Regions from separate parts of the Pseudochelatococcus sp. genome, predicted to be linked through region 1. Evidence: predicted binding sites of a transcription regulator. Region 1 holds the regulator's gene; each other region holds the start of a gene.

The links. The regulator LexA, encoded in region 1, represses DNA repair genes until DNA is damaged. The targets are predictions, from matches to a motif close to TGTTCNNNNTGTGTTCNG.
Region 2: the regulator LexA is predicted to act here: its motif matches at 2,187-2,204, upstream of ACOYJQ_RS10235 (ImuA family protein).
Region 3: the regulator LexA is predicted to act here: its motif matches at 2,282-2,299, upstream of recA (recombinase RecA).
Region 4: the regulator LexA is predicted to act here: its motif matches at 2,051-2,068, upstream of dnaE (DNA polymerase III subunit alpha).

Annotation. Positions count from the first base shown of each region.
Region 1 is NZ_JBMNUS010000010.1:35,755-39,964, forward strand. Features, by position in the region: gene ACOYJQ_RS14750 (ComEC/Rec2 family competence protein) at 1-1,088, shown strand, start outside; gene lexA (transcriptional repressor LexA) at 1,189-2,016, opposite strand; gene parE (DNA topoisomerase IV subunit B) at 2,230-4,210, opposite strand, start outside.
Region 2 is NZ_JBMNUS010000005.1:251,619-255,828, forward strand. Features, by position in the region: gene rpoH (RNA polymerase sigma factor RpoH) at 1-481, opposite strand, end outside; gene ACOYJQ_RS10230 (RluA family pseudouridine synthase) at 956-2,044, opposite strand; gene ACOYJQ_RS10235 (ImuA family protein) at 2,254-3,006, shown strand; gene ACOYJQ_RS10240 (Y-family DNA polymerase) at 2,924-4,210, shown strand, end outside.
Region 3 is NZ_JBMNUS010000002.1:124,602-128,811, forward strand. Features, by position in the region: gene cysD (sulfate adenylyltransferase subunit CysD) at 1-229, shown strand, start outside; gene cysN (sulfate adenylyltransferase subunit CysN) at 256-2,169, shown strand; gene recA (recombinase RecA) at 2,376-3,461, shown strand; gene alaS (alanine--tRNA ligase) at 3,741-4,210, shown strand, end outside.
Region 4 is NZ_JBMNUS010000008.1:37,168-41,377, forward strand. Features, by position in the region: gene dnaE (DNA polymerase III subunit alpha) at 1-1,821, opposite strand, end outside; gene hspQ (heat shock protein HspQ) at 2,250-2,597, shown strand; tRNA gene ACOYJQ_RS12725 (tRNA-Ser) at 2,698-2,791, shown strand; gene ACOYJQ_RS12730 (DUF6429 family protein) at 3,143-3,409, shown strand; gene ACOYJQ_RS12735 (hypothetical protein) at 3,406-3,780, shown strand; gene ACOYJQ_RS12740 (hypothetical protein) at 3,896-4,210, shown strand, end outside.

The DNA.
Region 1 (4,210 bases):
CCTTCGTGTGCCTGACGTTGCAACCCGAATCCATGCTCGGGCCGAGCTTCCAGATGTCTTTCGCCGGCGTGGCGGCGCTGATCGCGCTGTTCGAGCGCTGGGAGAACGGCGATCCCGCGCGCAGCCTCCTGCCGCTGCGCGAAGGGGGCGCGCTGCGACCGCCGGACCGGCAGCGCACGGGCCGGATGCGCCGCGTGATCGCGATGAGCGCCGTCACCACCATCGTGGCGATGCTCGCGACCGGGCCGTTCAGCACCTACCACTTCCAGACCTTCAATCCGTGGGGCATTCTCGGCAACGCCTTCGGCCTGCCGATCGTGGAACTCGCGGTGATGCCGCTCTCCTTTCTCGCCGTGGCGTTTCATCCGTTGGGCCTCGACGGTCCCTTCTGGCATCTGGCCGGCCTCGCTGCGGTTCCCGTGCTGGAGGGGGCGCGGATCATGACGGATTTTCCGGGGGCGGTGGTCGTCGTGCCCGCCTTCGGCATGGGAATCCTGTTGTTGCTGGTGCTGGCCCTGCTGTGGGCCTGCCTGTGGTCCACCCCGCTGCGCTGGCTCGCGGTCCTGCCGGCCGCCGCCGGCCTCGCGCTCGCCGCCGCGCCGGCGCGTCCCGATATCCGCGTCGATCGGGAGGGGCGCGGCGCCGCGGTGCGCGGCGCGGACGGGCGATTCGTCATTCTCGGCAGTCCCTCGGCCTTCGTCGTCGAGCAATGGCTGCGCGCCGACGGCGACGGCCGCCGCGCGAACGACCCCGCGCTGCGGCACAACGTTGCCTGCGACAGGCTGGGCTGCGTCGCCCGTCTCGCTGACGGCCGCAGCGTGGCCTTCTCCCGCGAGGCAGGGGCGCTCAGGGAAGATTGCCGCCGCGCCGCCGTCCTGATCACGCCCCGCCAGGCGCCGCCGGATTGCGCCGCGCCTCATGTGATCGACCGCGACGACCTGGACCGCTTCGGCGCCATCGCCCTCACCGTGGCGGGCGACGGGCTGACGGTGGAGGGAACGCGGGAGCATCCGGCCGCGCCCGGCGCGCGGACAGGCGACGGCCGGGAAGCCCCGGAAGAACGCCCGTGGCGCAGAAGCGCGCGATAACGGCATCTCGGCCAAAAGCCGGGGAGCCGCCTGTGTCACCGCCGCACCCGGAGGTGTGGCGCAGGCCATGGCCATTGCCGTGTTCTCCCGCGACTTGCGTTCAGTAGCGGCGCACGAGGCTCACGAGCTTGCCCTGAATGCGCACACGGTCGGGGCCGAGCACGCGCGTTTCGTAGGCGGGGTTGGCGGCCTCCAGCGCGATCGAGGAGCCGCGCTTGCGCAGGCGCTTGAGGGTGGCCTCCTCATCGTCGATCAGCGCGACGATGATGTCGCCGGTTTCCGCCATGTCCTGCCGGCGCAGGATCACCGTGTCGCCGTCGAGAATGCCGGCCTCGATCATCGAATCGCCACGCACCTCGAGCGCGAAATGCTCGCCCGGCGACAGCAGCTCCGGCGGCAAGGCGAGGGTATGGCTGCTGCTCTGGATGGCGCTGATGGGGGTGCCCGCCGCGATCCGGCCCATGACCGGCACCTGAACCGATGTCTGCGCGGACAGAGGACGCGTGTTGCCCGCGCCGGACTCGCCCGAATCGAAACCGGGACGCTCGCCCCCCGCGCGGAACGCCTGACCGCCGGCGCGCCCGGAAGCAGGGTCGCGCGCAAGCCCTCCGTCCCGGCCGAATCCGGCCTCCCGGCCGGCCCCTCCGTCCCGGCCCAGCCCGCCCTCGACGACGCTGGGGCTGAAGCGCCCCCGCGGCACGGGCGCGGCCAGCGCCTCGGGAAGACGAATCACTTCGATCGCGCGCGCGCGGTTGGGCAGGCGGCGAATGAAACCACGTTCCTCAAGCGCGATGATCAGACGGTGAATGCCCGATTTGGACCGCAGATCGAGCGCGTCCTTCATCTCGTCGAACGAAGGGGGAACGCCGGATTCCCGCATGCGTTCATGAATAAACCGAAGCAGATCGTGTTGCTTGCGCGTCAACATGGTCCACAAATCCTTCCCGGAGCTTCGCCCAGCGACCCCTCATGCATGCCTGCTTACGAAACGAAACACGAACACTATACAAGTTCTTAATGTGTTCTGCAAGCGCCACTATCCGCCCGGATCGTTAAAACTTGGCTTGTAAAACCGGCTTGCAGGCGAGGATTACGGCCCGGACGGGGATCTCGGCCGATTCATGCGTCGGCGCTCCTGCGGTCAGATATCGAGATCGGTGGCGAAGGCGGCGTTTTCCTGAATGAAGGAAAAGCGCGCCTCCGGTTTGTTGCCCATCAGCCGCTCCACCGCGTCGCCGGTCTGCGGGCGCGCGTCGTCGTCGACGACGACGCGCAGCAACGTGCGCTTGCGCGGGTCCATGGTGGTTTCCTTGAGCTGGGCGGGCAGCATCTCGCCAAGGCCCTTGAAGCGGCCGATTTCCACCTTCCTGCCCCTGAAGGTCGTGCGCATCAGTTCCTGCCGGTGCGATTCGTCGCGGGCGTAGACCGTCTTGCCTCCGTGGCTCAGCCGGAACAGCGGCGGCACGGCGAGGTAGAGATGGCGTTCGTCGATGAGGCGCGGCGTCTGCCGCCAGAAGAAGGTGATGAGAAGCGAGGCGATATGCGCGCCGTCGACATCGGCGTCCGTCATGATGATGACTTTCTCGTAGCGCAGGTCGGCGCTGCGATAGGCGGACCCCGTGCCGCAGCCGAGCGCCAGCATCAGATCGGCGATCTGCTGGTTTTGCACCAGCTTGTCCCGCCCGGCGGACGCCACGTTCAGGATCTTGCCGCGCAGCGGCAGGATCGCCTGCGTCGCGCGGTCGCGCGCCTGCTTGGCGGAGCCGCCGGCCGAATCACCCTCGACGAGAAAAAGCTCGGAGCCGGCCGCGCCCGCCTTCGTGCAGTCGGCGAGCTTGCCCGGCAGCCGCAGGCGGCGCGTGGCCGTCTTGCGGGCGATGTCCTTCTCGGCGCGGCGGCGCAGGCGCTCCTCCGCCCGTTCCACCGTCCAGTCGAGAAGGCGCGACGCCTGCTGGGGAGACGCCGCGAGCCAGTGGTCGAAGGCGTCGCGCACCGCGCTCTCCACGATGCGCCCGGCCTCGACGGTCGCGAGCCTGTCCTTCGTCTGGCCCTGAAATTCGGGTTCGCGGATGAACACCGACAGCATCGCGGCGCAGGAGACCATGACGTCTTCGGCCGTGATCTGCGCCGCGCGCTTGCTCTGGTTGACGCGCTCGGCGTGGTCGCGCAGCCCGCGCAGCAGCGCCGTGCGCAGGCCCTGCTCGTGCGTGCCGCCCTCGGGCGTGGGGATGGTGTTGCAGTAGGATGCGACGTGGCCGTCGTCCTCGGCGTACCAGGCGATGGCCCATTCGAGCGTGCCGTGCCCGCCCGGCTTGCCGTCGCCGCCGGCGCGGTCGACGCGCCCGGCGAAGATGCCGTCGACCACGAGCGCGCGGCCCTCGATCTCCTGCGAGAGATAATCCCTGAGACCGCCGGGAAAGCGGAACGTCGCCTCCGGCGGCACCTTGCCGTTGCCGGCGACGAGCTCCGGCGCGCAGCGCCAGCGGATTTCGACGCCCGCGAACAGAAACGCCTTCGAGCGCGCCATGCGGAAAAGGCGCGCCGGATCGAACCGCACGCCCTCGGCGAAGATGTCGGCGTCGGGCCGGAAGCGCACCGTCGTGCCGCGCCGGTTGTGAACGCGCCCCACGACCTCCAGCGGGCCGAGCGGCAGGCCGCGCGAATAGAACTGCCGATAGAGCGTCTGCCCGCGCGCCACCTCCACCTCCAGCGTCTCCGACAGCGCGTTGACGACGGAAACGCCGACGCCGTGCAGGCCGCCGGACGTCTCGTAGGCGTCGGAATCGAACTTGCCGCCCGCGTGCAGCGTGGTCAGGATGACCTCGAGCGCCGATTTGTCGGGAAACTTCGGATGCGGATCGACCGGAATGCCGCGGCCGTTGTCGGTGACGCTCAGGAAACCGTCCGCCGCCAGTTCCACCTCGATGAAGCTGGCATGCCCGGCCACGGCCTCGTCCATGGCGTTGTCGATGACTTCGGCGAAAAGGTGATGCAGGGCCTTCTCGTCCGTGCCGCCGATATACATGCCGGGCCGCCGCCGCACGGGCTCGAGCCCCTCCAGCACCTCGATGGACGCGGCCGTGTAGGCGGCCTCCGCGGGGGCGGGAGCCGCTTCCGGCGGG
Region 2 (4,210 bases), on a different contig from region 1:
TGCTGACGTGCTCCGGCAGCAGGTCGCCTTCCTCATAAGCCGAAATCTGGCCCTTGGCCTTGCGCAGGTTGAAGAACAGCTTCTTCTGGTTGGCGGTGGTGCCCATCTTGACGAGCGACCACGAGCGCAGGATGTATTCCTGAATCGCCGCCTTGATCCACCACATGGCATAGGTGGCCAGGCGAAACCCCTTGTCGGGCTCGAAGCGCTTGACGGCCTGCATCAGGCCCACGTTTCCTTCCGAGACGACCTCCGAAATCGGCAGGCCGTAGCCGCGATATCCCATGGCGATTTTCGCCACCAGACGCAGATGCGAGGTCACGAGCCTGTGCGCGGCAAGCCGGTCCCCGTGTTCCTTCCACCGCTTGGCGAGCATGTACTCTTCCTGCGGCTCCAGCATGGGGAAGCGGCGAATTTCGGCGAGGTAGCGGCTGAGGCCGCTTTCGCTCGCCAAACTCGGCAATGCCGATGAACTGTTCATAACGCCTCCTCTCGGATCCCCTTATCAGGCGGATCAGTCCGGTTGCCGGATGGCCAACCTGCGAGAACTATATCGCATGAGGCCAGTAACGGGGAAGGGACCAAACATGACAATCTCGTAAGCTGCGCATTTGCACATCGGAACGTGATTGGAAAAGCATCGCGCAGCATGAAATGCGGTCAGAATACAATCACATATCAAGTAATGACAATTATTCGGAAATGTTCCCGAAAGCCTCCCGATCCGCCTCGCCCGTGGCCGGCATCGTTCCATTATCCCGGCGCGCATCGGGTCCGTCGGTGCGCGGCCGCACCGGGTCCGGAGCGGCTTGCGTTCAAATCGATCCATCGAATTGAACGCAAATCGCGGTAAAACGTGAAATACGGAGCATACGTTCCGACGGAAACGGAGCGTGCGATCCGAAGCGTTTTCAGGCAAAGCGGATGCCGCTTTGATGGGAGAAAACATGTCGCGTCAGGAAGAGCCGCGCAGCGCCTCGATCAGCCGTTGCATGGCTGGCGGGAGGGGGCTTTCGAAGACCATTTCCTCGCCCGTCTCGGGATGCGCGAAGCCCAGAAGGGCGGCGTGCAACGCCTGACGCCCGAGGGCGGCAAGGGCGTCGCGGGCATCGTCGCCCAGACGCGCCTCCTTGCTGCGGAAGCCGCTGCCGTAAAGCGAATCTCCCAGCAGCGGATGGCCCCGATGCGCGAGATGCACGCGAATCTGGTGCGTGCGCCCCGTCTCCAGCTCGCAATGCACGAGGCTGGCGAGGGGGGCCTGCACGAGGGGCTCCCGCACGGGCGCTTTCCTGGCCGGCTTTCCGGCCTCCTGCGGGTAGAAATCCTCTTCCACCCGGTAATGCGTGATGGCCTCGCGGCCGCGCCCCTGCGCCGTGACGGCGATCTTCTCGCGGTTGTGCGCCATCCGCTCCAGCGGGGCGTCGATGGTGCCGGCGCGGGGCAGCGGCGCCCCCCAGCACAGCGCGAGATAGGCGCGCTGAAGCGGGCCCGTGCGGCCGTGATCGGCGAATTGCGCGGCGAGCGCCTGATGGGCGCGGTCGGTCTTCGCCACCACCATCACGCCCGACGTATCCTTGTCGAGCCGGTGCACGATGCCGGGCCGGCGCACGCCGCCGATGCCGGAAAGGCTGTCGCCGCAATGGGCGAGCAGCGCGTTGACCAGCGTGCCGCTCGGGCTGCCGGGCGCGGGATGCACCACGAGCCCCGCCGGCTTGTCGATGACGATGAGCGCGTCGTCCTCGTGGATGACGGCAAGCGGAATGGCCTCCGGGGCCGGGCCGGCCGGCTCGGGCGGCGGCACGACGAGGCCGAGGCGCGCGCCCGCGCCGACCCGCGCGCCGGGATCGGTGACGGTGATGCCGTCGACGCGCGCCTGCCCCGCGCGAATCAACTGCTGGAGGCGGCTGCGCGAAAGATCGGCCCCGGCGGGAGAGTCGCCGAGAATGCCGGCCAACGCCTTGTCGAACCGGGTGGCGGGCGCGTCGGCGCCGACGACGGCCTCGATCGTCTCGCCCTGCTCCCCGGCGCTGTCGCTGAAACTCAAATGAACCTCGTTTCGGAAAAATCCCTGATACCACGAAAGCCGGCCGCAGCGCCAGTCCATCCATCGAAGCCGGTCATTCTTGTCCGGGCGGCCTTATCCGGGCGGCGGCCCTGCGCAAGCGCTCTTGACTCTCCGGCCGTTTAAGAACAGATAATGAACATATCAGCGGAGACGTCTTGTGCGAAAGTCCCGTGGAGTTGTCTTTCCGAATGCCGGAACAAGCTGCCCGTCCCGTCATCGCCGCCTTGCGGGAGCGCATCCGCCATCTGGAGGGCGCGGGGCGGCGTGCGTGTGCGGCCCTGCCGTTCGGGCTCGCGGAGATCGACCGGCGGTTGCCGGAAGGGGGGCTGGCGCGCGGGTGCCTGCATGAGGTGGCGGGCGGCGGCGGCGCGACGGACGGTGCGGCGGCGGCGCTGTTCGCGGCGGGGATCGCGGCGCGCGCGGGCGGCAAGGTCTTGTGGTGCGTGATGCGGCGGGACCTGTTCGCGCCCGCGCTGGCGCAGGCGGGCCTGTCGCCCGACCGGGTGATTTTCGTGGAGGCCTGCGACGATAAAACCGCGCTGGCCTGTTTCGAGGAAGGGTTGCGGCATGGCGGGCTCGGCGCGGCCGTCGCGGAAATCGCGCGCCTGCCGATGACGGCCTCGCGGCGGCTGCAACTCGCCGCCGAGCGGTCGGGGACGATCGGGATGGCGGTGCGGCGCTGGCGGCGGGCGACGGATGCGGCGGAAGGCGCGCAGCCCACCGCGTCCGTGACGCGCTGGCGCGTGTCGGTGCGGCCGTCCGCGCCCCTGCCGGTGCCCGGCATCGGGCGGCCGCGCTGGCTGCTCGAACTCGTCCGCTGCCGCGCGGGCGAAGGTTTTGCTCTTGAAGTGGAGGTTGGTGATGCGGGTCGTCTCGCTCTTCCTGCCGCGGTGGCCGACAGACCGGTTCAGGCGGAAATCCGCCTGCGCGCCTCCGTCTGAGACGCCGCTCGTGCTGGCGGGGCGCGACGGCCGGCGGCGCGCCATTGCCGCGGTCGATGCGCGGGCGGAAAGCCTCGGGTTGCGCATCGGCATGGCCGTCACGAAAGCGCAGGCGCTGGTGCCGGGGCTCGCCGTCGCCGATGCCGACCCGCAGGCCGATGCGCGGGGGCTGGAGCGCCTCGCGCTGCGGGTGGTGCAAAGGATCTCGCCGGTCGTCTCGGTCGATCCGCCCGACGGGCTCGTCATCGACACGACCGGCGCCGATCATCTGCACGGCGGCGAGGCGGCGATGCTCGCCTTCCTCGTGCGGCGGCTGGCGGTGTGGGGCGTCGTGGCGCGGGCGGCAGTTGCGGATACATGGGGCGCGGCCCATGCGGCCGCCCGCTGGGGCGGGACTGCGATTCTCGTCGTGCCGCCGGGCGGGGCGGCGGCGATGCTGCGCCCCCTGCCGCTCGCGGCGCTGCGTGTCGATCCCGATCGCGTGCGCGGGCTGCGCGATCTCGGGTTCGAGCGCATCGGCGATCTGATGGATGGGCCGCGCGCGCCGCTCGCGCTGCGCTTCGGGCCGGAGGTCGTCCGCCGGCTCGATCAGGCGCTGGGCACGGCGGCGGAGCCGATCGAGCCGGCGCGCGCGCCCGATCCCGTCGAGGTCCAGCGCGTTTTCGGCGAGCCCATCGCCGCCGCCGAAACCATCGCCCGCTTCATCGGCAAGCTCGTCGCCGCGCTCTGCATCGAGCTGGAGCGCCGGGGGCTCGGCGCCCGCCGGCTCGATCTGCTGTGCCGGCGCGTGGATGATCGCTGGCAGGCCGTGCGCGTCGGCATGGGGCAGCCGGTGCGCGACGCCGCGCGTCTGACGCGGCTGCTGTGCGAGCGCATCGGGACGATCGATCCCGGCTTCGGCATCGAGCACATGGCGCTGACCGCCTGCGTGACGGAGCCCCTTGCCGCGCGCCAGTTCGTCTCCGGGCTCGCGGGGCCGGCGGAGCCGGACGTTTCCGGCCTCATCGACGTGCTCGCCAACCGGGTCGGCGAGCGCCGGGTCTACCGCTTCGCGCCCGTCGCCAGCGACGTGCCCGAACGGTCGGTGACGCGCGTCGCGCCGCTCGCCGCGGCGGACCTCGATGCGCAAGCGGGCGCGGTCTGGCAAGGCGGCGCGGTCTGGCAAGGCGGCTGGCCGCGCCCGCCGCGGCTGCTGGCGCGGCCG
Region 3 (4,210 bases), on a different contig from region 1:
CGACGAACGCTTCCCCCTCGCGCCGGACGAACGTCCTGTCCTGCGCACGGTTCGCTTCCGCACTCTGGGATGCTACCCGCTGACCGGCGCGGTCCCCTCGCAGGCCGCCACACTGGAGGATGTCATCGCCGAGCTCGACGCCTCCTCGGTCTCTGAACGGCAGGGCCGGGTGATCGATCATGACGGGGGTGCGTCGATGGAACGCAAGAAACGTGAGGGGTACTTCTGATGGCCGCCATATCCGCCAGTCCGCAGATGGAAAATCCCGCGGCCGTCGTGCCGGATATCCCGGCTGTCGGCGCGCGCGGGCTGCTGCGCTTTCTCACGTGCGGCTCCGTCGATGACGGAAAGTCCACCCTGATCGGCCGGATGCTCTATGAAACGCGCGCGGTCTATGATGACCAGTTCACGGCGCTGACGGACGATTCGCGGCGGGTCGGCACCACGGGAGGCGACATCGATTTCGCCTTGCTCGTGGATGGTCTTGAGGCCGAGCGGGAGCAGGGCATCACCATCGATGTCGCCTATCGCTATTTCTCCACGCCGCGCCGGTCGTTCATCGTTGCCGACACGCCCGGCCACGAGCAATATACGCGCAACATGGCGACGGGTGCGTCGAATGCCGATCTGGCCATCCTGCTGATCGATGCCCGCAAGGGGTTGCTGACCCAGACGCGCCGTCACAGCGTCATTGTCTCGTTGCTCGGCATTCGCCACGTCGTGTTGGCGATCAACAAGATCGATCTCGTGGGCTATGACGAGGCACGTTTCAACGCGATCGTGGCCGACTATCATGCCTTCGCCGAAAAGCTCGGGTTCGTCGGTATCGAGGCCATACCGCTGTCCGCGCGCTTCGGCGACAACATCTCCGTGCGCAGCGATGCGACGCCCTGGTACGAGGGGCCGACGCTGCTCGGCCATCTCGAAACCGTCGACGCCGCCCGGGACAGGGGAGACGATCCGTTCCGGTTTCCCGTGCAATGGGTGAACCGGCCCGATCTGGATTTTCGGGGCTTCTCCGGCACCGTGGCCGGCGGGTGCATCGGCCTGGGCGACGAGGTCGTCGCCGCCGTCTCGGGTAAAGCGAGCACGATTGCGCGCATCGTCACCCAGAGCGGCGATTTGACGGAAGCGAGGGCGGGGGAAGCCGTTACCCTCGTGCTCGCCGACGAGATCGATGCGCCGCGCGGCGAGGTGCTCGCGGCGCCCAGACGGCGCCCGCTGGTCGCGACGCGCTTTGCGGCGCGTCTTGTCTGGATGGCGGACGAGATGCTGGTGCCGGGGCGCTCCTACAACCTCAAGCTCGGCACGCGGGTGGTGCCGGCCACAGTGCGCGCCATACGCCATTTCCTCGATGTCGAGACGCTGGCGGAGGTGCCGGTCGTGTCGCTCGGCCTCAACGCCATCGGTGTCGTGGAGATTGAGACGCTGGTGCCGCTTGCCTTCGATCCCTACGATGAAAGCCACGAGATGGGCGCCTTCATCCTGATCGACCGTTTCAGCAATGCGACAGTCGCTGCTGGGATGGTGGCGCAGGCCCTTGGCGCGACGAACGTTCATCGTCACGGATTCGACGTGGATCGCGCCGCGCGCGCGGCGATCAAGCATCAGCGTCCGCTGGTGCTGTGGTTCACGGGCTTGCCCGGCTCCGGCAAGTCGACCATCGCCAATATCGTGGAGGCGAAGCTGCATGCGCTGGGGCATCATACCATGATGCTCGACGGCGACAGCTTGCGGCAGGGACTGAATGCCGATCTCGGCTTCGATGTCCCGTCGCGTGCGGAAAACATCCGCCGGGCGGGAGAGGTCGCGCGGCTGATGACGGAAGCCGGTCTCGTCGTGTTGTGCGCCTTCGTTTCCCCGTTCCGCGCCGATCGCGACGGCTTGCGCGAGCGTTTCGCGCCCGGCGAGTTCATTGAAATCTTTGTCGATGCACCGCCGGAAATCTGCGCGGAGCGCGATCCGAAGGGACTTTATGCACAGGCCAAGGAAGGCAAGATACCGGCCTTTACCGGAATTGGCCAGGAATATGAGCCACCGCTGAAACCCGATATTCATCTCGACGCCTCGCAACCCGACCCGGAGGCGCTTGCGAGCCAGGTGGCGGAAAAGGTGGAAGCCCTGATAAAGGGCGCCGCGCTGTCGGCGGAGACGTCTGCCGGCTTGTAGGAGGCGCCGGCCGCAGCATGTCTGCTCGGCGGGCGAACCGCCGACATCCCTTGTGCCCGAGGTGATGATCCTTCTGACATCGCCGGCCTTTCCGTTCGTGTTTCGGACGGAATGGAACATAAAAAGAACTTGCGCACAAGAACAAAATATGCACTTTTGTGCTGGCGCGTTGATGTTCTGGGCGGCGTGCCATAAGGGATATCGTGATGTCAAAGGCCGGTTTGCGACTCGTGGAAGGTAGCTCGATGGACAAGACAAAGGCTCTCGATGCGGCATTGGCCCAGATCGAAAGGGCGTTCGGCAAGGGCTCGATCATGCGGCTCGGCAAGGCGCAGGACAAGGTTGAGATCGATACCGTTTCCACGGGCTCCCTCGGCCTCGACATCGCGCTCGGAGTGGGCGGCCTGCCGCGCGGGCGGGTCATCGAAATTTTCGGGCCGGAATCGTCTGGCAAGACGACGCTGGCGCTCCACACCGTCGCCGAAGCCCAGAAGCGCGGCGGCACTTGCGCCTTCATCGACGCGGAGCATGCGCTCGATCCGATCTATGCCCGCAAGCTCGGCGTCAATCTCGACGATCTGCTGATTTCCCAGCCGGACACGGGGGAGCAGGCGCTGGAGATATGCGACACTCTCGTGCGCTCTGGCGCGGTCGAGGTGCTCGTCGTCGATTCGGTCGCTGCGCTGACGCCGCGAGCCGAAATCGAGGGAGAGATGGGCGATATGCAGCCAGGTCTTCAGGCCCGGCTGATGAGCCAGGCGCTGCGCAAGCTCACGGCGTCGATATCCCGCTCCAATACGATGGTCATCTTCATCAATCAGATTCGCATGAAGATCGGCGTCATGTACGGTTCGCCGGAGACGACGACCGGCGGTAACGCGCTGAAGTTCTATGCATCGGTGCGGCTCGATATTCGGCGTATCGGTTCGATCAAGGACCGCGAGGAGATCATCGGCAACACGACGCGCGTGAAGGTCGTCAAGAATAAAGTCGCGCCGCCGTTCAAGCAGGTCGAATTCGATATCATGTATGGAGAAGGCGTTTCGAAGCTGGGCGAGTTGCTTGATCTGGGGGTGAAGGGGGGCATCGTCGACAAGTCGGGTGCCTGGTTCTCCTATGACAGCCAGCGGCTCGGGCAGGGGCGCGAGAATGCCAAGCAGTTCCTCAAGAGCAATCCCGAGATAGCGGACAGAATTGAGACCGCCATCCGCCAGAACTCGACGGTGCTCGCGGATCGTATTCTGGAGAATATCAATCCGCTGGCCGAGGAAGCCGACGACGCTGCCGATTGAATGGGGCTGTCCGCTCTCCCGTCTGCGTGAATGCCTCCGACTCGTTGCTTTAAAGTGCCGAAACACGGGTTTCCGATTTCCAAACGCATTGAATTTCGGTAATGGAAGCGCTCGCGCAGCATCGTTCTGTTCAAAGGGCGGGGTTGCAGGCGTCGTTGTCAGCGTTTATGTCGGTTTTGCGGCGGGCGAGGGGAACGTCGATGGTTCGGGTTGACGGCGGAATGGCGTGTGCGGCGCATCCGTCCGGTGCGCGGGCAGTATGGAGCAGGCAGGGCGTCGATGAGCGGTGTAAACGAGATCCGGTCCACTTTTCTTGATTACTTCTCGGCTCACGGCCATACGACGGTGCCGTCGAGTCCGCTCGTTCCGCGCAACGATCCCACGTTGCTGTTTACCAATGCCGGCATGGTGCCGTTCAAGAATGTTTTCACAGGGGCGGAGAAGCGCCCTTATTCGCGTGCGGTCAGCGCTCAGAAATGCGTGCGCGCGGGCGGTAAACACAACGACCTTGACAATGTAGGTTATACCGCGCGTCATCATACTTTCTTCGAGATGCTCGGGAATTTCTCCTTCGGTGATTATTTCAAGGAGAATGCCATCGAGTTGGCCTGGAATCTCGTCACGCGGGAATTCGGCCTGCCTGCCGGCAAGTTGCTCGTCACCGTTTTCGCGGAGGACGATGATGCGGCAAATCTCTGGAAGAAGATCGCGAATCTTCCAGACGACAGAATCATCCGTATTGCGACATC
Region 4 (4,210 bases), on a different contig from region 1:
CGGAATGCGCTCCAGAGAGAAATCGGGATACCGGCGGTGAATGTGATCGATCGCCGTTTTCAGAACCGTCAGCGTCTTGAGGCCGAGAAAGTCGAACTTCACCAGCCCCGCCTGCTCGACCCACTTCATGTTGAACTGCGTCACACGCATCTGCGAGCGCGGATCGCGATAGAGCGGCACCAGTTGTTCGAGCGGCCTGTCGCCGATCACGACGCCGGCGGCATGGGTCGAGGCATGACGATGCAGCCCCTCGAGCTTTTGCGCGAAGGCCAGCATGCGCGCCACCACCGGCTCTTCCTCCGCCGCCGCCTGCAATTTGGGCTCATCCGCGATGGCGCGCGCAAGCGTGACGGGATTGGCCGGATTTTGCGGCACGAGCTTCGTCAGCTTGTCGACCTGCCCGTAGGGCATTTCCAGCACCCGGCCGACATCGCGCATCACGCCGCGCGCTTGCAGGGTGCCGAAGGTGATGATCTGCGCCACGCGCTCCTCGCCGTAGCGCCGCTGCACGTAGCCGATGACCTCTTCGCGCCTGTCCTGGCAGAAGTCGATGTCGAAGTCGGGCATCGACACGCGGTCGGGATTGAGAAAGCGCTCGAACAGCAGGCCGAAGCGCAGCGGATCGAGATCGGTGATGGTCAGGGAATAGGCGACGAGCGAGCCCGCGCCCGAGCCACGCCCCGGGCCCACGGGTATGTGCTGCGCCTTCGCCCATTTGATGAAGTCGGCCACGATCAGGAAGTAGCCGGGAAACTTCATGCGCTCGATCACCGACAGTTCATAGTCGAGCCTGTCCTCATAGTCCTTCGCGGCGAGCCCTTCCGCGGGGCCGTGCGCGGCGAGGCGAGCCGCGAGCCCCTCCCGCGCCTGGCGGCGCAATTCGACGGCCTCGTCATCGGCATGGTCCGCGCCATCGTCGGCATGCGCGTCCGCGCCGCTGAAATGAGGCAGAATCGGCTTGCAGGTCCGCACACGGAAGGCGCTGCGCTGCGCGATCTCCACCGTCGAATGCAGCGCCTCCGGCAGATCGGCGAACGCCGCCGCCATATCCGCGCGCGACCTGAAAAACCGCGAAGGCGTCAGACGCCGCCGCTGATCGTCCGACACCAGCCGCCCGTCGGCGATCGCGAGCAGCGCATCGTGCGCTTCATAATCGCCGGCGGTGGCGAAGTAGGGTTCATTGGCGGCCGCGAGGGGTACGCCGCGCGCATAGGCCAGTTCCAGCAGGGCCGGTTCCGTCAGCGCCTCGTCGTCCCTGCCGTGGCGTTGCAGCTCCATATAAAGCCTGTCGCCGAACAGGGCCAGCAGGTGCTCGAAACGTTCCCGCGCCAGCTCCGGCCGTCCCGCGGCGAATGCGCTGTCGAGCGGGCCGCCGGGGCCGCCCGTCAGCGCGATCAGTCCTTCGGTGTGAGCCGCCAGCAATTCCAGCGGCACATGCGCGCCATGTGCCCCCTGTCCCGGTTCGTTGCCGAGAAAGGCGGCGCTGGACAACGCCATGAGGTTGCCGTATCCGCGCGCGCTCGCCGCGAGCAGCACGACATGCGGCAGGGCCCGATGGGTCGGGCGGGCATTCGGCTCCGCCGCCTCGAAGGCGACGGCAAGCTGCAATCCGGCGATCGGCTGGATGCCGGTCGACGCAAGCTTTTCGGAAAATTCCAGCGCGCCGAAAAGGTTGTTGGTATCGGTAAGCGCCATTGCCGGCATGTCGTCCGCCGCCGCCAGCTTCGAGAGGGCGGAAATCGTCAGCGCCCCTTCGAGCAGCGAATAGGACGAATGGACGTGAAGGTGAACGAACCCGACATTCTCGATGAGACCCGGCATTTCACTCCCCGAACCGGCCGTGCGCATGCGAATCGACTGCGCGCGACCCATTTTATCGCTGCCCGGCGCACCCGTCACCCGCGCGGACGCGGATCAGGCGGCGGCGCCGGCGACCGCCACGACACCGATCATGGCCACGAAAAGCGCCAGCGACGCAAGCTCGACAAGATCGGCGACAAGAGCCTTGTACATCTTCTGATCTCCCCTGTGTTCCAACAATTTCCTTATATGTTCTTTTCATGTTCGCATCAAGCGCCCGGTCGGCATCTTGCTTAACAAACTATATACGATGTAAGGAAATGATCGGGGATAAGGGGTTTGCCCACATATGGCCGCGATTGTCAGGCGCTTTCAGGATGCATTGCCTGGAAGCGCGTTTCCGGCGGCGGGGGGCGTGTTTTCCGATAACGATAAGGGCAGGATGGCGTATGGGCGAGTTGCCTTCTTCAAGAACGCGCAGCGCGAAATTCGCGCTTGGGCAGGTTGTCAGACATCGGATTTACCCCTTTCGCGGCGTGATCTTCGATGTCGATCCCTGTTTCAGCAATTCGGAAGAGTGGTATCTGTCGATTCCCGAGGAAGGGCGGCCCGACAGGGATCAGCCATTCTATCATCTGTTCGCCGAAAACATGGATACGGAATACATTGCCTATGTTTCCGAGCAGAATCTCGTGGCGGATACTTCAGGAGAGCCCGTTCGGCATCCCCGTGTGCTTGATTCGTTTGAACGGGGCGAAGGCGGTCACTATCACATGCGGGCCCATCTGAGGCATTGATCCGCCGAAAGGCGGGCTGTCGCCTCATGGTTGTTATCCACCTCATCTTTCATAAACCGCGTTGACCTCGATGCGCTTATCTGCAAAGAAGGCACCACAAGGAGACGTGGCCGAGAGGCTGAAGGCGGCGGTTTGCTAAACCGTTATAGGACCTTAAAGTCCTATCGAGGGTTCGAATCCCTCCGTCTCCGCCACTTGCCCTCGCGAAAGCGTTCTCCTGATCCGGCTACGGCCGGATTTTCCCGTTGTTTTCGGGGGTTATGCTGGAGGGGCTTTGCACTGGTATCCTCGCCACAGCAGCCGGAGACGTTCTCTTGAGCCCGATATTCTCCGGACCTCTCGACTGCGCGCATTCGGTGTAGAGCCCGTAACCAGTTGAAAGCATTGGGACAGTTCCTCGCGCCACCTGAACACTTCGATGCCAGCGGCGTTCGTGGAAAGGAACAGAAATCCAACCCGTTCTTTCTCTATCCAGCCTCGCAAATCCTTTCCGGCATTGAGAAATTCCGGCAACGACGGCATCCTGTGGGTGAAGGAGGCCATACATGGCGGAACCGGACCTCGACACCGACAAGCTCGACGACGCGGCGCTGGCGATCCTCAGCTTGACGCTGCATGACGGCAATCGCGTCTGGAAAGGGCTCGACTGGTCCATCACCGACCGGTTACACGCGAAGGGGCTGATCTACGATCCCGTCGGTAAGGCGAAGTCGCTAGCCCTGACGGAAGCTGGATTGGCCCGAGCCGAAGCATCCCTCGCCGCGTTGTTCAAGAAGCGCCGGGGGAACGATCCACAACGGTCCGCCCCATGAAACCGGCCGACGAGGAGCGCATCGCAGCTCGGCTGGCCAAACTGATGGCAATGATCTGTGTGCGCAACACGGGGATCGAGGAATTGCACGCGGGGACTGTCCCGGTCACTCACACGGGCGACTATTCGGACGTGTTCGTCACCGACGCCGACGGTCGCCAGATTCCATGGTCTGACGCGTCCCATCTCGACGACGACCAGATGCGAAGCCTGATGCGACAGATCGTCGACCGGCTCTACACCTTTCACCTCAAGGCTGACGATCCGGGGTTCCGCGACCACCTCGACCGCTGGCTGGCGGTCGCCGACCGATGGGACGAGCCGCAGTTTGACAAGGCTTTTTTCGAGATCGTAAGTCGACCGCAACGCTGAACGCCCCAATCGTTTCGGCGCGTACGAAGGCATGAAACCGGCCCTAATCGAAAGGGATTGAACGTCGCACCCGCTTCGGGCGATTATCTTTCCGGATAATCAGAAGGCGCGCAGGTTGGCACGATCGCAGAAAACGAAAGTCGTCGAACATCTGTTTGACAAGTACTGGAACGTATCGACGGGCGCGCTCGAAAAAAGCCTGATGAGTCTCGACGACGTCGCGCAGGCCATTCGCGAGTGTAACGATCTTTACGGCTCGACGCTTAGCGACCGCAATCCTGCGAATTTCATGAAAGATCTGCTGCGCGGAGCCAATGCCTCCAGCAACTGGCCGACTTCGGTTGCGGCCAAACGCTTCGCCGCGGTCCAGCGGACCGGCGACGGAGAGTGCTTCGAGTTTATACCCTACCGACCAGGACAGACCGAGCCG